Regions from separate parts of the Novosphingobium sp. HR1a genome, predicted to be linked through region 1. Evidence: riboswitches for the same ligand, from Rfam matches in the RefSeq annotation. Region 1 holds a riboswitch; the other holds the start of a gene.
The links. A riboswitch is a leader RNA that binds a small molecule or an ion and turns the genes downstream of it on or off. The one in region 1 is predicted to bind cobalamin.

Region 1 (10,498 bases):
GTGCAAGGGGCACGTGGTCAATACCTCCTCGCAGGCCGGTCTCACCGCGAGCGTGCCGGGCGTCGGGGCCTATGCGGTCGCCAAGTTCGGGGTAACTGCGCTCACGGAGGCGTTGAGGCAGGAGATGGCTCCTCATGGCGTGGGTGTGTCGCTGCTTTGTCCGGGTTATGTTGCCACGAACCTGGCCGAGAACACCCGCAAGGTCGGAGGCGAAATCCGCCAGTATGCGGGCGCCATGCCGCCCTCCGGCGTGACGGCCGAACATATCGCCATGATGGTGCTGGCGGGCATCGAGGCCGACGAACCGTGCATCGTCACCCATGCCCGCGTCTGGCGCAGCGTGGAACCGCGTTTCACGGCGATCCGCGCGGCCTGCGAACGCCGCGACGCAGTGCAGGGCGCCGCTGCATGACCGAGGAACGGTTCGCCCGGATCGAGGCGCAGATCGCCATCGCCGACCTCGTCCACGGCTACGCGCGGGCCGTGCGGCGCGAAGCCTATGAGAGCATCCCCGCTCTTTTCGCCCCGACCGGGACCTTCGAAGTCCGATCCGGCGCGCCCGATCGCACCGAATATGCCGTGCGCCAGCGGTTCGAGACACCCGAGGCGCTGGCCGCCTTCCTCCTCGAAGGGAAGGGCCGGCCGCATCCCGTGCCGCTGATCCATAATCTGATGGTCGAGGTCGCCGGAGACACCGCGCGGGCCAACGCCATGATGGTGGCGCCGATCACCGGCACCAACAAGCAGGTGACCGGCGAATATCACGACAGCTTCGTGCGGCTGGACGGCTGCTGGCTCTTCGCCGCGCGCATCTACACCATCTTCGCGGCCTGACGCGCATTGCATGACGCCTGCACGGCGCGTAGCAGGCGTGCATGATCGCGCACGTCGAACCCTTCCACGCCACGACCATCGGCCGTCTTGCCTACGAACTCGCCGCCGAGGGGCGCGACGTGATCCACATGGAATACGGCCAGCCCTCCACGGGCGCTCCGGCCGCGGCCATTGCCGCGGCCCATACGGTGCTCGATGCCGAGGCCGGTGGCTACTGGGAGAGCCCGGCGCTGCGCGAACGGATCGCGCGGCACTACGCCGAGGCTTATGGCGTAGTGGTCACGCCCGAGCAGGTATTCCTGACCTGCGGTGCCTCGCCTGCCTTCGTGCTGGCGCTGTCCTGCTGCTTCCGCCCCGGTGCGCGAGTGGCGCTGGCCCGGCCGGGATACGTCGCTTACCGCAATGCCATGCGCACGCTCTATATCGAGCCGGTCGAGCTGCCCTGCGGCCCGGCCGAGCGCTACCAGGTCACCGCCGCCGCCCTCGACGCGCTCGATCCGGTGCCCGAGGGGCTGATCCTTGCCAGTCCGGCCAACCCCACCGGCACCGTCATCGCGCCGGAGGAACTTGCGGCCATCGCGCAGGTCTGCGCGCGCAAGGGCATCACTGTGATCTCCGACGAGATCTATCACGGCCTGACGTACGGCATGACGGCCGACTCCCTGCTCCAGCACGTGCCCGAGGCACTGGTGGTGAACAGCTTTTCCAAGTGGTTCTCGATGGCCGGCTGGCGGCTGGGCTGGCTGGTGGTTCCTTCGCGTCTGATCGAGGCTGCGCGCGCACGGATCGCCAACCTGTTCCTGACCCCGCCGGTGCTGGCGCAGCACGCGGGGCTGGTCGCCTTCGACTGCACCGAGGAACTGGAGGGGCACCACGCCAATTACGCGCGCAATCGCGAACTGCTGCTGGCCGCGCTCCCCCGTCTCGGCCTGCAGCGCATCGCGCCGCCGGACGGGGCGTTCTACATCTGGGCCGACATCGGCCACCTGACCAACGACAGCTTCGCCTTCTGCCGCCAGCTCCTTGCCGACACCGGCGTCGCCACCGCGCCGGGCATCGACTTCGACCCGGTCGATGGCAACCGTTTCATCCGCCTCAGCTTCGCCGTCTCCACGCTGGAGATCGAGGATGCGATCGAGCGCATGGTGCCTTGGTTCGCTGCGCGCGGGAACACTGCCGGCGTTTGACATTGGTTTGCTGATACGATCCTGCATGGCTCATAGTCGAGAGAAGGGCAGTATGATCGTCACCGGCCGCGGCCTGCGCGCGCGGGGGCGAATCACTTTGCGAGCAAGCCTGCGAGACTGCCGATAGAGCGCGGCAAAGGCTGCACGAGGTCGATGGAGTGCGATTCGCGATGGCGCCGATGCCCGGCATGGCGGCATTTTTCGGAGTGATGGATTCTGTGCCGGTACCACAGTCCGGTGACCGGCCGACCACGTGCCCGCGCCCATGCTTCGCGCAGATGCGGATGCTCACCCGGGCAGCCGTCATGCGCACGATTTCAGAAAGTCATGTGATCTGCACCTGGACAATATCGGGACGCGACATGGAGTTACTGCCCCAACGCTCGCAAGGACGGGTGCGGGGCGTCGATACCGGACACGATCTGGGCCCCGCCGAACCGGCCCGGTTCGCGGATAAAATTGCCGCGACAACCCGTCCCTAGCGGCGGTTTGCCTAAGGAAATTTCCGCAAGGGGTCTGCGCAGCCGTGAATACACGGGTGTTTCACCTAGCCTCTATAAGATGTAACAAGGCGGGACAGCGAATCCGGGCTACAGGGAACTGCGTATTGACGCTGGGCCAGGTCTGGGGACTGTGGCGCACCCTTCGGACGCGAAAGACAACGATAAGGCAATGGCAAGTACTTCGAACAGTGTCGGCAGCGATCGCGTTCATGCGCGCCGTCTGCGTGACTTCCTCCACGATTGCGCGGGCAGTGCCGCCTGCGAGGAGATCGACCGTATTCACGAAGCGCTACACCTGCTGAGCGGCAGTGGCGTCGACGGAGCCGTACCGCTCGACCGCGTACGCATCAACGCCATGCTGGACTGCGGCGCGGGGATGAGCGCCGTGCTGGAGATCATCGGTCCGGACATGCCGTTCATGCTTTCGCGGGGCGGTCACGATACTTGTCTTGCGACCGTGGTGCCTCCGGGCGGCTCCGAGGAAGCTATCGCGGAAGGTTCGACGCTCGCGCTCGCTATGCTGGCGGGCCATGTCGCGGCGGTGCTGGCGAAGGGTGAACGCGGCGCTCATGCCGCAGATGTTCCGCTGGCCTCGGCCTCCATCCGACTGCACTGACACCGCCGGCCCCAAACGATCCCGCGACAGGCCCGGTCGGGAGGGGAATACGACCGGGCCCGCATCGTCGTCCGGAGATCAGGCGACTGCGGATCAGGCGTCGGCGCCTTGGCAACGGGTGGCGCCGACAGCTTTGATGTACCGCGATCGTGGCTAACGGCTCGTTCACGCACGCCTAGGGATATTGCCGGATTGGCGTCAGTTCACGAGGGATGCCTCGATCGCGATGCGGCTCGCGTCGGACGTGTGATTGGCGCCCAGCTTGTTGAGCATGTTGGCGCGGTGGGTTTCAACCGTTCGCGGGCTGATCGAGAGTCTTTCTCCTATCAGGCGGTTGGACAGGCCGCTGGCGACGCTGCCCAGCACTTCGCGTTCCCGCCGGGTCAGGCGATGTAGTCGATCGCGCCATCGAGGATGGCCTGGACGATGCGCTGCGCGCCGGACTCCTCGAAGAAAGCGATGTTCGGAAACCATTCGCCGTGGCTGGCCATGCTTTCGATCAGATCGTCGATCGCGCCCGCCTGGTCGTGGATCTCCGGATTGGCGGCGATCGGGTCTTCTGGGCCGGCCATGGCGGCGAGGATCATCGCCAGCGACGTCTCGTTGACGGGGGCGGCGTAAGTGACGGAGGTGTGGCTCGCGCCTTCGCGCACTATCCCCGGCATGTTCCCACGCGAAAGGCTGACGCGGCGGCGGCGCGGTTTCCCGGGTGTGTGATCGGCCGCATCGCGAAAATCGATTGCAGCGGTGTCGAAAAGAGAGGCGGCAATGGCGCTCGCGCGCTGCATCACCGGGCCGTGTAGGCGGAGCTTGTCGTGGATGCCCGGCAATCCGGTCATATCGCGCTCCTTCTAGAATTAACCGTGTTCTGAAGGTGCTTATGAGGAGCGGACGGCAAAGAGAGCGGTAATTTAGGGGGGGAGATGTGCTTAATAATTACCGTCAGAAGGACGATCTAAATGGGCCGTCGTCCCGGACTTTATCCGGGACCGCTGGGGTTTCTTGGGGCAATCGCAGGCCGCGCGCGGCGATGTGGGCGGTTCACGGCCAGCGGTCCCGGATCAAGTCCGGGACGACGAGTCGAATCGCAAGCGCTTGTTGAACCCCGTACTTAAACTTCCTCGCCCCCTGCCGGTTTAGGGGCTGGCGGCGCTGGAAACCCACCCGCCGGGACCAACGGGACACTTCACGGGAACACGCACAATGTTAGTCATCAACACCAACATCAGCGCGATCCGCGCCTCGAACGCATCGAATTCGGCCAACAAGGCCCTTGGTACCGCAATGGAGCGCCTGTCGACCGGCAAGCGCATCAACTCGGCCAAGGACGACGCGGCGGGCCTCGCCATCTCGACCTCGATGACCTCGCAGATCCGCGGCATGAGCCAAGGCATCCGCAACGCCAACGACGGCATCTCGCTGGCCCAGACCGCCGAAGGCACGCTGTCGGAAGTCGGCAACATGCTGCAGCGCGTGCGCGAACTGGCGATCCAGTCGGCCTCGGGCACTTACCAGACCTCGGACCGCGCGGCGATGCAGCAGGAAGTCTCGGCGCTGACCACGCAGATCAACGACAGCTTCACGCAGGCCAAGTTCAACGGCAACACGCTGATCTCGACCACCGCCGGCGCCGACCTCACCTTCAACATCCAGACCGGTTCGCAGGGCGGCCAGCAGGTCGGGCTGACCTCCAAGGCGATCGACGGCACCAAGGTTTCGGCGACCGCCCTCGACGTGACCGACGCCACGAAGGCGGCGACCACGCTTACCAACGTCGATGCCGCGCTGTCGGACGTCAACGCCACCCGCGCCTCGCTGGGTGCCGGCCAGAACCGCCTCGAATCGGCGATCAACAACCTGACCAACACCACCACCAACTTGTCCGACGCCCGCAGCCGTATCGAGGACGCCGACTACTCGGCCGAAACCACCGCGATGGCCAAGGCGCAGATCCTCAGCCAGGCATCCACCGCGATGCTCGCACAGGCCAACCAGAGCCAGCAGAACGTCCTCTCGCTGCTGCGCTGATAACGGACTGAAATATAGAACCTTCCTATCCCGGAAGGTTCGGAAAGCCCGGTGGTTCCCCATGACCGCCGGGCTTTCTTGCGTGGTAAAAGACCCACCCCCAGCCCCTCCCGCAAGCGGGAGGGGAGCAGAAAGGGATTGCCCTCCCGCAAGCGGGAGGGGGGCGAGACTTGCTCGTTTACGCCCTAGTCGCAGCGGGGTGGGCTGGCCGCCGCCCCCACTTCCACCGTGTCCAGACCGCCCCAGCGGTACACGGCCCAGCTCAGCAACCAGCACACCACGAACAGGCCGACGATCAGGAAGCCCAGCGTGTTGAACTGCTCCGAAAGCGAGGCCGCCCCGGACCACACGCCGCCCTCCAGCCCGAATTTGTCCGACAGCAGCGCGGCGGTCTGGATCGAGCCGATCACCAGCGCCACCATGGCCGAGATCGCGGTGATGACGATGTTGTAGTAGAGCTTGCGGATCGGCTTGACGAAGGCCCATTCGTAGGCCCCCAGCATGATGACGCCGTCGGCGGTGTCGAGCAGGGCCATGCCCGCCGCGAACAGCACCGGGAACACCAGCACCGACCCCAGCGAAACGCCGTCCGCCGCATGCGCGCCCGAGAGGCCGAGGATGGCGACTTCGGTGGCGGTGTCGAAACCGAGGCCGAACAGGAAGCCGAGCGGCGCCATGTGCCAGGCATGGCGCACCAGCCGGAACACGGGGCGCAGGATTCGCGCGATCAGCCCGCGTCCGGCGAGCAGCATGTCGAGGTCTTCCTCGGCATAGGTCCCGCCGCGCCGCACCTCGACGAAGCGTTGCCAGACCCCGCGCAGGATCGCGAGATTCATGATCGCGATCAGGAACAGGAAGCAGGCGGAAATGATCGTCGCGATCACCCCGCCCGAACGGCCGAATGCCTCGAAATCATCGAGAGTGCCTGCTGCCAGCGCGATGGTGGTCGCGGCGATCAGGACGATGGCGGAATGGCCGAGCGCAAACCAAAGGCCCACGGTGATCGGGCGCTGGCCTTCCTGCATCAACTTGCGAGTGACGTTGTCGATGGCGGCGATGTGGTCGGCGTCCACCGCGTGGCGCAGGCCGAGGCTCCAGGCGAGGAGGGCGGTGCCCAGCATCACCGGGCTGGCGTGGAACAGGCTGAACGCCCAGCCCCAGACGACCAGGTTGGCGGCGACGAGCAGAAAAAAGAGCACGGTTATCCGGCTCTTGAGAGAGGTTTTCGCGGGCGACATCGGCGTTCTGATCCGTCTTCGCGTCAGCGACCTGACGGGGGCGTGCCGCGCACTCGGCGCGGTCGGCACGGGAGGCCCCGGACGGACGCGGCAGCGCCCGGCGTCCCTCGCGCCGATGCGGCCCCCGCCGCACGTTGCGTCGCTCAGACGGAAGTTACCGTGCCGCGGCCATCCCCTGGACCAAGGCAAGAGCGACCGGACGCAGGCAGGTCTCCTGGCTCGCGGGTCATCGCTTGATGCATGGCCTTCCCGTGGCCTCGCATGTCGCAGCGTCCGGCCCAGTGGCTGCCGGCGACCACCTTCGGGGCACCGGCCTATGCATCGCGCTCGCCACTTACAGTTGCAGGGACAGCCCCGGATTCGGATGAGAACATCCTCACCGCGTTCCCTTTTAAGCCCCTTGCGGGGCACCGGCGCGATCTTTCGCCGAAATGCTCAAGGTGAACGCTTCGGCGCGGCCTTCCTAATCGCGCGCCTGCTCCGCCGCAAGAGGGGGCTATTCGGCGATGTTCATCGCGTATGTGCGCCGGGCGAAGCGCCAGCGGCCGTCGTGGCGGACGAGGTCGTCGAAGTAGCGGGCGGCGAATTTCATCACCTTGCCCTCGATCCGGGCGATCTCGCGTACGTGGCAGCGGCCCTCGGCGGTGTCGCCCGAAACCTGGATCGCGCCTGGCATGGCGAAAAAGACCATCGCGTCCATCGTGGCGAACAGGTCGTCCCAAGTGCGCGAGAGGGCTTCGTGGTCCGCCGCTTCCTGCCGATGGTCAAGTGGCCGGCTTGGCACGTTCACGGCACCGGGCGTCCGGGGATCGAACTGGAGGATCTGGTGGAGGTCGGCCTCGTCGCGCTCACCGAATGCGCGCAGAAACACGATCTGCCGACCGAGGACGGCTTCGCCGCCTATGCCAAGATGCGGGTGCGGGGGGCGATGGTCGATCTTGTGCGCCGCAACGTGCAGGGCACGCGCGGCACGTCCGAGCGCCGCCGCATGCTGGCGCACAAGGAGACGCAGCTTCGGGGCTGGCTCGGCCGCGATCCCCGGCCTGACGAACTGGCGCAGGCGATGGGCATGGGCGAGGGTGAGTTGGTCTCGCTGCAGGATGCTGCCCGCCCGATGCGTTTCGAGCCGATCGATGAGGTCTATTCCGACCAGTGGATGACTTTCGCGACGGAAACGCCTGACAGCTTCGCGATGCTGGTCGACGCCGAGATGCGCGGCGCGGTCATCGCGGCGATCACCGACCTGCCGGACCGGCTCAAGCTGATCGTGCAGCTCTACTTCGTGGAGGAACTGAACCTCGCCGAGATCGCCGAGGTCTTGCAAGTTTCGATCCCGCGCGTGCATCAGCTGAAAGCGCAGGCGATCGACAAGCCGCGAGAGAGCCTGAAAGGCGTCGCCGAAGTCCTCTGACCGGCACAATCCGGGGATTCATGCGAGGGCGGCGAAATTAATCACACCCACAACCCCTTGGGGCTGCACTTTTTCCTTGCCCCCACATATTCCTGTGGGAAGATGATTCACGCACTCGATTTGCGCGCGATCTTGCCTATCTCTGGCCTTTCCGCCCAAGCGTGAAAGCGTTGTGGGCGAACGCAATTTCAGACGATCCACCGGAGCCGCCCATGTCCCTTCTCGAAGCCCGCAAGACCTACAAGCCCTTCGAATATCCCTGGGCTTACGACTACTGGAAGATCCAGCAGCAGGTCCACTGGCTGCCCGAGGAAGTGCCTCTGGGCGAGGACTGCCGCGACTGGGTGCAGAACATCTCGGATCATGAGCGCAACCTGCTCACCCAGATCTTCCGCTTCTTCACGCAGGCCGACGTGGAAGTGCAGGACTGCTACCATGAGAAGTACGCGCGCGTCTTCAAGCCGACCGAGATCAAGATGATGCTCACCGCCTTCTCCAACATGGAGACGGTGCACATCGCGGCCTATTCGCACCTGCTCGACACCATCGGCATGCCCGAGAGCGAGTACGGCGCGTTCCTTGAGTACTCGGAACTCAAGGACAAGCACGACTACCTGCAGAAATTCGGCGTCGACAACGACGAGGACATCGCCCGCACACTGGCGATGTTCGGCGGCTTCACCGAGGGCGTGCAGCTGTTCGCCAGCTTCGCGATGCTGATGAACTTCCCGCGCTTCAACAAGATGAAGGGCATGGGCCAGATCGTCTCGTGGTCGGTGCGTGACGAATCGCTGCACTGCGAAGGCATCATCAAGCTATTCCACGCCTTCTGCGAAGAGCGTGGCTGCCTCACCAAGGCGGTGAAGGACGATATCGCCGATCAGTGCCAGACCACGATCCGTCTCGAGGACAACTTCATCGACCTGGCGTTCGAGCTGGGCCCGGTGCCGGGCATGACGCCCAAGGATATCAAGAAGTACATCCGCTACATCGCCGATTGGCGCCTTGGCCAGCTGGGCATGAAGCCGATCTACCTGATCGAGGATCACCCGCTGCCCTGGTTGCAGCCGCTGCTCAACGGCGTCGAGCACGCCAACTTCTTCGAGACCCGTTCGACGGAATATTCGAAGGGCGCCACCCGCGGCGACTGGAACACCGTGTGGGCCAACTTCGACTCGCGCAAGAAGGTGCGCGCGAACGACGAGCCGCTGGTGGACGATGGTTCTGAGCCCGGCCTGTTCGGCGAAGTGGCGGCGGAGTAAGTCGTATCGGATCGGGAATGGGGGCAATTTTTCCTCCATTCCCGCCGGATTGGGGCTCATTCCTCGTATTTCGCCGGATGTTTCCGGCCTCCCGCAGCGGGTAGCTCTTGGCAACCGGCTTGCTTCATGCGCATTTCTCCTGAGAATTCTGTCCGGAGAAACGGTCTTGCCCCGTACTATGCTGCTGCTGAGCGCGCTTGCGCTCGCTCCTGCAATCACCGCCCCGCCGGCGCTCGCCCAGACGTCGGCTCCCGTCTCCGCCGACAGCAAGGCGGGCAAGCGCGCCCTGCTTGACGAGAACGCGGTCACCGTGCGCAATGTGTCCCGCGAAGAACTCGTCCACGGACTTCCGCTCGTCGATGACGACGGCTTCGCCATCGGCACCGTTGAACGCCTCGCCGGTAACGAAGTGGTCGTCTCGGACGGGACGGCCGAGTACCGTGTGCCGTTCACGCAAGTCTATGCCTTCAGTAAGGACGGCGCCGATCATTACGCCAGCCGCACCCCGAAATCCCGGCTCAAGCCCGAACCGATCGTCGCCTCCGCTCCGCCTCCGCCGCCGACCGATGCCGACGAGGACTGGGAGAAGCTGGGCCCCGAGGGTGGTCCGCTCCCGGACGAACAGGACGAACCGGAGGCCGCTGCGCCTGCGGACGTAGCGCCGGATAGGGCTGCAACGCCCAGTAACTGACCGGGCGATTCCCGCTCCCTTACGCGGAACCATCATGAAGGAGGCCGCCGCATGTCCCATAACCCGACCCTAATTTTCCTGCCGATGCTGGTGGTGGTCGCGCTGACGTTCGTGGCTTTCGTGCGCATGGCGGTCGCCCGCACCGGTATCATCAAGTCGATGGATCCCGACTACTACCGTGCGCACATCGGCCCGCCCGAGCCCGAAAGCGCCCGCGCGGCGGTGCGGCACTATGACAACCTGTTCGAACTGCCGACGCTGTTCTACGCCGCCTGCCTCACCGCTTTCGTGGTGGCGGTCGTGGGACGCTGGACGCTGATCTTCGCCTGGGGCTACGTCGCCGCGCGGGTGGTGCAGAGCCTGATCCACATGACCTACAATAACCCGGCGCACCGGGGCGGGGCCTTCGTTCTGGGCATGCTGTTCACGCTCGCCTTGTGGATCAACCTTGCGGTGTCGATCTTCGCCCGCCTGTGACCGGCCTGAATTTGACGGACGTTCTGTGGGTGCTGGCGGCGGGGCTCAACCTCGTCGCCTTCGCTGCTTTCGGCATCGACAAGGCCCGCGCGCGGCGGGGAGAACGGCGTATCCCGGAATCGCGGCTGCTGCTTCTCGCGCTCGCGGGCGGGACGCCCGGCGCTTATGCTGGGCGCCGGGCCTTCCGGCACAAGACGCGCAAGCAACCCTTCGTCGCTCAGCTCCACACCATCGCCGCGGTGCAGGCGGCG
Region 2 (10,498 bases), on a different contig from region 1:
AGAGGATCAGCGAGGTGTGCATCGCGCGCACCCAGCTTTCCGGTGCGGGTCTGCCGTGCAGCAGGTGGAGGAAATGGCCGCCGATGCTGTCGTCGCCCGTTTCCACCTCGATCCGGCGACCGTGGTGTGTGAAGTGATACCAGTAGAGCAGGATCGAGCCGAGCGAGGCCATCAGCCGGTCGGCAATGTCGCGCGCGTCGGGCAGGTTGTGGTCGTGGGTCTCGGGCAGCACGCAGCCCAGCGCCGAGACGCCCGAGCGCATCACGTCCATTGGATGTGCGGCGGCGGGGATCGCTTCCAGCGCCGATTTCACCGAGTGGGGCAGGCCCCGCAGGCCCTTCAGCTTGGCCTTGTAGGCGACAAGCTGCGGCGCGGTCGGCAGTTCGCCATGGACCAGCAGATGGGCGATCTCCTCGAACTCGGCGGTTTCCGCGAATTCGAGGATGTCGTAGCCGCGATAGTGCAGGTCGTTGCCGGTCTTGCCGACGGTGCACAGCGCGGTGTTGCCTGCAGCGACGCCCGAGAGGGCGACGGACTTCTTGGGCTTGAAGGGAGTCTCGGCGTTCATGCGGCGTATTCCCGTTTGTGCGTGAGCGTGGTGAAAGTGAAGCGGCCGCTGGCGGCCATGGTGCGCCCGCCGCCGTCCTGCGGCGCGGTGGCGAAGACGGAGACGACGATCGCCTGATGGTCAGCGCTGACCGACCAGGTCTCGAGATCGACGTCGGGTGTGGAGAAGCCCTCGTTCAACTGGACCTGTTCGCACCGGGCGCAGCGGATCGTGCCGGGCAGATGAGCCGAAGCACGATCGGCGGCGGCGCTGACCATCGCGCCCAGCAGATCGAGACCCTTCTCGGGACGGTTGGAGATCATTTCGCACCTCCTTCGAGAACGTCGGCAGGCACGCGAACGCTGCCTTCCATGAGGATGCGGGCGCTGCGGCTCATGATCGCGCGTGCGACGGTCCACTGGCCGTCCACCTGCCGGGCTTCCGCCCCGACGCGCAGGGTGCCCGAGGGGTGGCCGAACGTGACGGACCGGCGCTTGCCGCCGCCCGCCGCGAGGTTGACCAGCGTGCCCGGCACGGCGGCGGCAGCGGCGATGGCGACGGATGCGGTGCCCATCATCGCATGGTGCAGCTTGCCCATCGACAAGGCCCGGACGAGCAGGTCGATCTCGCCTGCGGCAACGGTCTTGCCGCTGGACGTGACATATTCCACCGGCGAGGCGATGAAGGCAATCTTGGGCGTGTGCTGGCGCCTGGCGGCTTCCTCGGGCGTCTTGATGAGACCCATCTTCAGCGCACCGATCGTGCGCAGCGCCTCGAACCGCGCCAGCGCGGCGGCGTCCGTGTTGATCGCCTCGCGCAGTTCGGTGCCGGTGTAGCCGATGGCTTCGGCATCGACGAAGATCGTCGGGATGCCGGCGTTGATGAGCGTGGCGCGTAGCTTGCCGCCTGCGACGAGGGCCTCGGGCACGTCGAGTTCATCGACCAGATTGCCAGTCGGGAACATGGCGCCGCCATCCTCACCCTCATCGGCGGGATCGACGAATTCCAGCACGATCTCGGCGGCGGGAAAGGTCACGCCGTCCAGCTCGAAGTCGCCGGTTTCCAGCACTGCGCCGCCGCTGACGGGGACATGCGCGATGATGGTCTTGCCGATATTGGCCTGCCAGATGCCCACGGTGCGCACCCCGTCAGGTCCGGCTGCGACATAACCCGCATGGATCGCGAAAGCCCCGGCGGCGGTCGAAAGGTTGCCGCAATTGCCAGACCAGTCCACGAAATCGGTGTCGATGGAGACCTGCCCATAGAGGTAGTCCACGTCGTGCCCTTCGCGCGTGCTGGGCGAGAGGATCACGCATTTGCTGGTGCTGGAGGTCGCGCCGCCCATGCCGTCGATCTGGGCGCCGTAGGGGTCGGGGCTGCCGATCACGCGCTGGAACAGGCGGTCGCGAGCTTGGCCGGGAACGCGCGCGGCTTCGGGCAGGTCTTCGAGGCGGAAGAACACGCCCTTGCTGGTGCCGCCGCGCATGTACGTGGCCGGAATGGCGATCTGGCCCATCAGACGGTTTCCGCTTCGGAAGCGAGGAAGTCGGCGGCAAAGCGCTGCAGCACGCCGCCCGCTTCGTAGATCGAGACTTCCTCGGCCGTATCGAGGCGGCAGGTTACGGGAACCTGCGTCGCCGCACCGTCGGCATGGCGGATCACCAGCGTCAGCGTGGCGCGCGGGCGGCGCTCGCCCTCCACATCATACGTTTCGGTGCCATCAAGGCCCAGCGTCAGGCGAGTGGTGCCGGGCTGAAACTCCAGCGGCAGCACGCCCATGCCGATCAGGTTGGTGCGGTGTATGCGCTCGAACCCTTCGGCGACGATGGCTTCTACGCCCGCCAGCCGCACGCCCTTGGCCGCCCAGTCGCGCGAGGAGCCCTGGCCGTAATCGGCCCCTGCCACGATGATCAGGGGTTGGCGGCGCTCCAGATAGGTCTCGATCGCTTCCCACATGCGCGTCACTTTGCCGTCGGGCTCGACGCGGGCGAGAGAGCCCTTTTTCACCGCGCCGTCCACCACCGCCATCTCGTTGACCAGCTGCGGGTTGGCGAAGGTCGCCCGCATGGCGGTCAGGTGATCGCCGCGGTGCGTGGCGTAGGAGTTGAAGTCCTCCTCCGGCAGCCCCATCCGCGCGAGGTATTCGCCCGCCGCCGAACTCGCGAGGATCGCATTCGAGGGCGAGAGGTGGTCAGTGGTGATGTTGTCGGGCAGGATCGCCAGCGGGCGCATGGCCTTGAGCGTGCGCGGGAACGCGGCCAGCGCGCCGACGCCTTCGGTATCCCAATAAGGCGGGCGGCGGATATAGGTGGATTGCGGCCGCCAGTCGTAGAGCGGGCTGGCCTCGTCACGCGCGCGTGGCGCGAACATCGGGTCGTAGACGTCGCGGAACTGCTGCGGCTTCACTGAGGCGGCGACGATCGCGTCGATGTCCTCGTCGCTGGGCCACAGGTCGGCAAGGCGGATGTCCTTGCCATCCACCACGCCCAGCACGTCGTTCTCGATATCGAAGCGTATCGTCCCCGCTATCGCATAGGCGACGACCAGCGGCGGCGAGGCAAGGAATGCTTGCCTAGCATAAGGGTGGATGCGCCCGTCGAAGTTGCGGTTCCCCGAAAGGACGGCGGTGGCGTAGAGATCGCGTTCGATGATCTCGTTCTGGATCGCCGGATCGAGCGCGCCCGACATGCCGTTGCAGGTGGTGCAGGCATAGGCGACGATGCCGAAGCCCAGCGCTTCCAGCTCCGGCAGCAGGCCGGATTCCTCCAGATAGAGGCGTGCGACCTTCGATCCGGGTGCGAAGGAAGTCTTGACCCACGGCTTGCGCGTGAGGCCCAGCGCATTGGCCTTCTTCGCGACAAGACCCGCCGCCACGACATTGCGCGGGTTGGAGGTGTTGGTGCAGCTGGTGATCGCGGCGATCACGACGGCGCCATCGGGCAGCAGCCCATCGCGCTCCTGCGCCACCGCCTTGTCGAGATCGACGGCGATGCCGCGCTCCTCCAGCGCCGAGGTCGGCAGGCGGCGGTGCGGGTTTGAGGGGCCAGCCATGTTGCGCACGACGGTTGAAAGGTCGAACTCCAGCACCCGTTCGTATTCGGCATTGCGCAGGTCGTCGGCCCAAAGGCCGGTCAGCTTTGCATAGTCCTCGACCAGCCGGACATGATCGGGATCGCGGCCCGTCAGCAGCAGGTAGTCGATGGTCTGGCTGTCGATGTGGAACATCGCAGCGGTGGCGCCGTATTCCGGGCACATATTGGAGATTGTCGCGCGGTCGCCGATCGAGAGGCTGTCGGCGCCTTCTCCGAAGAACTCGATCCATGCGCCGACGACGCGGCTCTGGCGCAGGAACTCGGTAATGGCGAGGACGATGTCGGTGGCGGTTATACCCGGCTGGCGTTGCCCGGTGAGGCGCACGCCAACGATATCGGGGAGGCGCATCATCGAGGCGCGGCCCAGCATCACCGTCTCGGCTTCCAGCCCGCCGACGCCGATGGCGATGACGCCCAGCGCATCGACGTGCGGCGTATGGCTGTCCGTGCCCACGCAGGTATCCGGAAACGCGACGCCATCGCGCACCTGAATGACGGGCGACATCTTCTCCAGATTGATCTGGTGCATGATGCCGTTGCCCGCCGGGATCACATCGACGTTCTCGAAGGCGCTCTTGGTCCATTCGATGAAGTGGAAGCGATCTTCGTTGCGGCGATCTTCTACCGCCCGGTTCTTGTCGAAGGCGGCTGCATCGAAGCCGCCATATTCGACAGCGAGCGAGTGGTCGACGATCAGCTGCGTGGGCACCACCGGATTGACCTTGGCCGGATCGCCGCCCTGGTCGGCGATGGCGTCGCGCAGGCCGGCAAGATCGACCAGCGCGGTCTGGCCGAGGATGTCGTGGCATACGACGCGCGCGGGATACCAGGGGAAGTCGAGATAGCGCTTGCGCTCGACAATCTGGGTCAGCGCATCGCTCAGCAGCGCCGGATCACAGCGGCGCACCAACTGCTCGGCGAGCACCCGGGAAACGTAGGGAAGGCCGCTATAAGCGCCGGGGCGGATGCCCTCGACGGCGGCGCGCGTGTCGAAATAATCGACGGCGGTTCCAGCTGACGTTCCAGGGAAGGGCTTGCGATAGGCGTGGTTCATGGGCCTCTTATCGGCAGCGCCGCCGCCTGTGAAAATGGCTGAAAAGGCGAAGACTTGCGGACGGATTTCTGCAAATCTGCAAACTTTGCGAATTCAGGCTGCGGCCGCGTTCTGACGGATGGGGCGTGACTTGCCGTGCTCGTCGACGCAGACCATCTCGAAACGGCCTTTTACCGCGAGCGAGCGTTCGCCGCTGATGAGCCCCTCGGCGGTCATCTCCACTTCGACCGTCAGCGACGAGCACCCTTCGCGCACGACGTAGGCGTGCAGTTCGACGAGTTGTCCGACTCGGACCGGGTGGCGGAACTCGATCTTTTCCGAGGTTCGCATCACCACCGCCGCGCGGGCATGGCGGCTTGCGGCGATGAAGGCAGCCTTGCCCAGCAGGCTGAGCGCAGTGCCACCGAACAGCGTGCCATAGTGGTTGGCCTGTTCGGGAAAGACCATTTCGCACAGCCGGGTCGATGGGGTGTCCGCGGGCAGGGCATGGGCAGTGGGCATGGTGGTATCTCCTTTGCGAAGACAGCCAACCACGCGCCGGGCGCGGGACAAACCCCTGAAAGCGGGAAGGTTGCGAAGGCCTTCCGTGCAAACCCGCGAATGTTGCGAATTCGTAGTGGGTCCAACGCCAAGGAGCCTTGTCAGAGCCCGTCCGGTTCCCGGACGAGCCCTGCGGCTCGTTCAGCCGGCGAGTTCCTCTCTGACGATCCGCGCGCCAGCGCCAAGCGCGTTCAGTTTGCCTCGAGCCACGGCGCGGGGCAGCGGGGCCATGCCGCAGTTGGTGGACGGGTAGAGCTTGTCAGCTTCCACGAACTGCAGGGCCCTGCGCAGGGTATCGGCCACCTCTTCGGGCGTTTCGATGGTGTCGCTGGCCACATCGATGGCCCCGACCATGACCTTCTTCCCGCGGATCAGTTCGATGAGGTCCAACGGAACCCGCGAGTGATGGCATTCTAGCGATACGATATCGATCTTCGACTTTTGGAGATTCGGGAAGGTCTGTTCGTACTGCCGCCATTCCGCCCCCAGGGTCTTCTTCCAGTCGGTGTTCGCCTTGATGCCGTACCCGTAGCAGATGTGGACCGCCGTTTCGCATTTCAGCCCTTCGGCAGCCCTCTCCAGCGTGGCGATCCCCCAGTCGTTGGCCTCTTCGAAGAAGACGTTGAACGCGGGCTCGTCGAACTGGATAATGTCGATGCCTGCCGCCTCCAGTTCCCTGGCCTCCTGGTTGAGGATCGTGGCGAATTCCCAGGCCAGCTTTTCCCGGCTGCGGTAATGGGCATCGTAGAGCGTATCGATCATCGTCATCGGGCCGGGCAGCGTCCATTTGATGGGCTGATCGGTCTGCGTGCGCAGATACCGGGCATCATCGACGAAGACCGGCTGCGGGCGGGCGACCGCGCCGACGACCGTAGGCACGCTCGCATCGTAGCGATTGCGGATCCTGACCGTCTCACGCTTCTCGAAATCGACGCCGCTCAGGTGCTCGATGAATGTCGTAACGAAGTGCTGGCGGGTCTGTTCGCCATCGCCGACGATGTCGATCCCGGCCTGCCGCTGATCGTCCACGGCCAGGCGCAGCGCATCGTGCTTGCCGGCGACCAGTTCCTCGCCTTCCAGCTTCCAGGGCGACCAGAGTTTCTCGGGCTCGGCCAGCCAAGAGGGCTTGGGCAGACTGCCAGCGGTCAAAGTGGGCAACAGTGTTTTCATGTTGGATGACCTTGTGTGCTGTCTTGTCAAAGGATGTGGCTGGCGGCGTAGCCGGCGGACCAGCGGTCCAGATCGGCCTGGTACGGCCGGATGAAGTGCTCTTGCGCAAACCGGCCCTGCTCGATGGCGAGGCGGCTGCGCTCTTCGCGGTCGTAGACGATCCGGGTGGACGAGAAGTCCTGATGGTTCAGGCTGGGCCGGAAGCATTTCCCCGCAGCCGAATTGGCGTTGTAGATTTCGGGCCGGTAGATCCTCTGGAACGATTCCATCGTGCTGATCGTGCCGATCAGTTCGAGGCTGGTGTAATCGCTTGCCAGATCGCCGGTGAAATAGAACGCCATCGGCGCGACACTGCCCCGAGGCATGAAGTAGCGCGCCTGCAGGCCCATCTTCGCGAAGTATTCGTCGGTGGAGGAGAACGCGCTCTGCCGGTACTCGATCCCCAGGATCGGGTGGCGGTTTTCCGTGCGATGGTAGGTCTGGCTGCTCGAGACACTCAGGCAGATGACCGGAGGCTTCGCGAAATTGTCCCGGTATGTAGGCGAGGCCAGGAAGTGCCGGAACAGGTTGCCGTGCAGATCGCCGAAGCCCTCCGGCGTCGCGAACGTAGACCGTCCCTTGTTATGCTCGGCCAGCAGCACGCTGAAGTCGTAATCGCGCACGTAGGACGAGAAATTGTTCCCGGCGATCCCGGCGATGCACGTATCGGTCTTTCGGTCGATGATGCTCGGCTTCAGGATCTCGATCATCGGGAAGGCATCGCCGCCATCGCCCGCAGCAACATGCATCTCGACCGAGACGATATCGAGCTCGACCCGGTAGCGGTCACCCTCGGGATTGTCCCAATCCGCCAGATCGTTGCAGCGGTTGTCGATCATCCTGAGGGCAGCCTGCAGGTTTTCCTGGCGGTGCTCGCCTCTGGCCAGATTGGCGAAGTTCGTCGTGATCCGCGTGTTGTCGGAGGGGCGATAATTCTCGTCGAAGCGAATGCTGCTGATGGAGAATGTGAGATCGTCGTCTGTCATGGCCGGTTGTCCTGAAGATCGCCTGATCGTGGGCGCCAGCGGCGCGCCGGAAGCGATACGGGTGAGGCGAGGGCGTGGGAATGTCGGGTTGGCGTGTGTTGCGGGCATGCACGGTGTCCTGCGGTCCGGCGCGAACGCCGTCCGTCGTTGTGGTTCGGGAATGGGTCTGGATTTGCGGCGCGCCGCGTCAGGCGGGGCTCAGCCCGATGACACGGCGCGCGGGCGCATTCGTCGATTTGCGAAGGGGCGGGACAGGATTGCAAACATCGACCGATCACCTGCTTTGGCCGGGCGGAAGGATCGAAGGAAGAACGCGCAAAGTAGGAGCGGCCCACACGGCGGATAGACTGCGGGCCACGCTTCAAGCGCGATCCACCGGAGGAACCCCCGTCCGAGGAACGTTATGGCGCCGAAGGCAGGTCTCCTGGCTTGCGGGTCATTGCGGCGGTTCCGGCCTTCCCGAGCCTTGTGCAAGGCTCAGTGACACGAAATGGAACCGCCACTCGCCACTTACAGTTGCGGGGGCAGCGCCGGACTCTGCCCCGAAGGGCACCACCGGCTTCCCGTCTTAGCCCCGCCGTCATGCCTGAAGCGGGGAACCTCGACACGCTCTCTCAACACCATCGCCAGCCAACTGTCAACCATCATATAAAGATATCTTTATATGATGGTTTCGATGTGAGGCTATTCCGTCAGCGACGCAGTCCGCGCTCGTACTTGGCCGAGGAGCGGTACACGTGAGGAAAGGCTGGAAAGCTCCTCGAGAACCTGCAAAACTATGATGGTTTCTTGATCTGAACATCGCGGTCGCCGCTGCGGCATTGCTGATTGGCAAGATCTGGAAATGCTCAAGCAGGTTCGCCGTCACAGCGGTGATCCTCAAGTCCATGGAGCAGACGTGACCGGGGACGCCGTGCAGGTGACCGGGCATCAGGCCGCCGCTCAACGACGTGCGGGTCTTCTCCGTCAAGGGTTCGTTCGACTGCCATGTCTGCCGCAATGCAACTGTCCCCCCATGGCGGTTACTGTGGGTACGCGCCTGCACACTCTCGTCTCGCCCGCATATCTGCAGAACTGCGCTGGCGCGTGGACGGCGATGGATGGCGACTGTCCTTCGGGCGATGTTTTGAGGATCATGTTGCCTTGGGTTTGCGAAGGGGGCAGGCGAAGCGTTTCGTACGTGCCGCGTTCTGGCCGCGTGCGCGGATCGAGTGGCGTGCGCTGAACGAGGCGTTCGTCATCTTGGCGCCTGACTGCGGACCCGATTCAGTCGATCTGGCTGATCTGATGGGCCGTCTGGTCGAACTGGCCAAACGACCGCTTACGCCTAAGGAACTTCTTGCGGTGCTGCCGCTCACCAACAAGGAACGCGTGCGCTGGACCAAGGACGGTCGTCTTACCCCCAGTGGATCCGTGAGTATCCGTAAGGGGCAGATCGTATCGGTGCCGACCTATTCGGTATCGCAGGTTGAGCGCCTGCTGGGCGCTCCTCAGGTCATTTGCGACTGGCGCGAAGAAGATGCGCGTCTGGGCAAGGATGGCCACTGACGCCAGCGTCTCGCAATGCCACATTCTCCATGCTCACTGGTTGTCGCCGGTAAGCACGCAAACGAGATCCAACCGCCCGACCATGACGGTCGAGCGGCCGGACGCAAGTATCATTCCGGCTTGTGTTCCAGCGTGAAGCTGAGCGTCGCCGTGAGTTCGACATTGCGGTACTTGGTCGGGTTGTCGCTAGGTCCGTTATAGACGGCATGAATGACATTGAGGCCTTGGTTACGCACGACGAGCGTTACGGTGCCGTCGGTGCCGGTCACGACCTCCTTCGCGTCCGGGTCATTCACGAAGTCAGCGATGAGATGGGCCCCGGCCACCGGCTGCCCCTGGAAGAGAACCTTGTACTTCAGCTTCTGCCCCAGCAGCTTCGGGATCGGGCCTACCGGCACGATCTGAAGCGTCTGGCCGGGCAACGCCGGTATGCTGCCCATCAGTTTGCCCTGGATCCGCACTGCATACTTGATGTTGTTGGTCGAGATTTCGGCGCCGGGCATCTCGTCGAGGCCCTTCTTTTCGTACTCGCCGCCCTTCATGCGCGACCACACGCCGTTCTGCAGAACGGCGGTGACGAAGGCGGGTTTGACTTCGGTTTCGACGAGCATGGCGAGGCCCGAGACCCGGTGCAACACCTTGATCGACGTGCCCTCGGCATCAAAGGCGGCGACCGTGTCGATCAGCGGCTCGCGCTTTACCATGTCCATGTCGTCGGCGCCTTCGCCATAGACGAGCACGATCTGCTTCGAGCGTTCGGTCAGGTAGATACCATGGGCTTGGGCAGGTACGGTGCAGAGCGTGAGGAGCGAGGTGAGGATCGTGGCATTCAACGCGGTTTTCATCGTGCACATCCTTGCTTTGGTTCGATCGAGGGCATGGTGGAGGTCTCGGCCGGAGACAGGGGTTGCGCCCCGCATCACAGGCTCAAGCATCACAGGCCAACCGTGATGCTGGCGACGGCGCTCAAGGGGGCGCCCGGATAAAGATTGCTGCCGAAGCCGCGCTCGGCGTACTTCTTGTCGAGCAGGTTGTTGACGTTGACCTGCAGCTTCACGTTCTCTGCGAGCGGATAATAGGCGAGCAGGTTCACCGTGGCGTAAGGCCGGATATAGGGCGCGGTGGCCGCCGTGCCTGCTATGCGTCCGCCCAGATACGTGACGCCCGCGCCTGCACCCAAGCCCGCGAGGGCACCGTCCTGAAACTCGTAGACATTGAGCAGGCTGGCCGAATGGCGCGGCGTGTTGGGAAGACGCTGCCCTAACGGAAGACGGTTGTCCTTCGTCACCTCGGAATCGGCGAAGGCATAACCACCCACCACGCGCCAGGCGCGCGTGATGTTGCCGGTGATGGAGATGTCGATGCCCCGGCTGCGCACTTCACCTGCGGCAATGCTGTAATCGAGGTTGTCCGGGTCGGTGGTTGCAACGTTCTGCTTGGTCGTGTGGAACAGCGCCGCCGTCGCGCTCAGGGTGCCGTCCAGCAGTTCGAGCTTCACGCCCGCCTCGTAGCTGGTGCCCCG

Region 2: another riboswitch for cobalamin. It lies ahead of HWN72_RS21030 (DUF1852 domain-containing protein); the one in region 1 lies ahead of HWN72_RS13660 (HoxN/HupN/NixA family nickel/cobalt transporter).

Annotation. Positions count from the first base shown of each region.
Region 1 is NZ_JABXWS010000051.1:18,461-28,958, reverse strand. It holds gene HWN72_RS13690 (SDR family oxidoreductase) at 1-412, shown strand, start outside; gene HWN72_RS13685 (nuclear transport factor 2 family protein) at 409-834, shown strand; gene HWN72_RS13680 (aminotransferase class I/II-fold pyridoxal phosphate-dependent enzyme) at 876-2,021, shown strand; gene HWN72_RS13675 (hypothetical protein) at 2,694-3,140, shown strand; gene HWN72_RS31090 (LuxR C-terminal-related transcriptional regulator) at 3,339-3,506, opposite strand; gene HWN72_RS31085 (hypothetical protein) at 3,524-3,979, opposite strand; gene HWN72_RS13665 (flagellin) at 4,344-5,168, shown strand; gene HWN72_RS13660 (HoxN/HupN/NixA family nickel/cobalt transporter) at 5,354-6,406, opposite strand; cobalamin riboswitch at 6,593-6,836, opposite strand; gene HWN72_RS13655 (nuclear transport factor 2 family protein) at 6,903-7,106, opposite strand; gene HWN72_RS13650 (sigma-70 family RNA polymerase sigma factor) at 7,146-7,817, shown strand; gene HWN72_RS13645 (ribonucleotide-diphosphate reductase subunit beta) at 8,030-9,079, shown strand; gene HWN72_RS13640 (hypothetical protein) at 9,246-9,770, shown strand; gene HWN72_RS13635 (MAPEG family protein) at 9,822-10,247, shown strand; gene HWN72_RS13630 (DUF1294 domain-containing protein) at 10,244-10,498, shown strand, end outside.
Region 2 is NZ_JABXWS010000077.1:79,960-90,457, reverse strand. It holds gene prpC (2-methylcitrate synthase) at 1-568, opposite strand, end outside; gene HWN72_RS21055 (hypothetical protein) at 565-870, opposite strand; gene prpF (2-methylaconitate cis-trans isomerase PrpF) at 867-2,063, opposite strand; gene acnD (Fe/S-dependent 2-methylisocitrate dehydratase AcnD) at 2,063-4,693, opposite strand; gene HWN72_RS21040 (acyl-CoA thioesterase) at 4,787-5,194, opposite strand; gene HWN72_RS21035 (methionine synthase) at 5,375-6,403, opposite strand; gene HWN72_RS21030 (DUF1852 domain-containing protein) at 6,430-7,428, opposite strand; cobalamin riboswitch at 7,825-8,047, opposite strand; gene HWN72_RS21025 (hypothetical protein) at 8,515-8,976, shown strand; gene HWN72_RS21020 (DUF4198 domain-containing protein) at 9,087-9,821, opposite strand; gene HWN72_RS21015 (TonB-dependent siderophore receptor) at 9,911-10,498, opposite strand, start outside.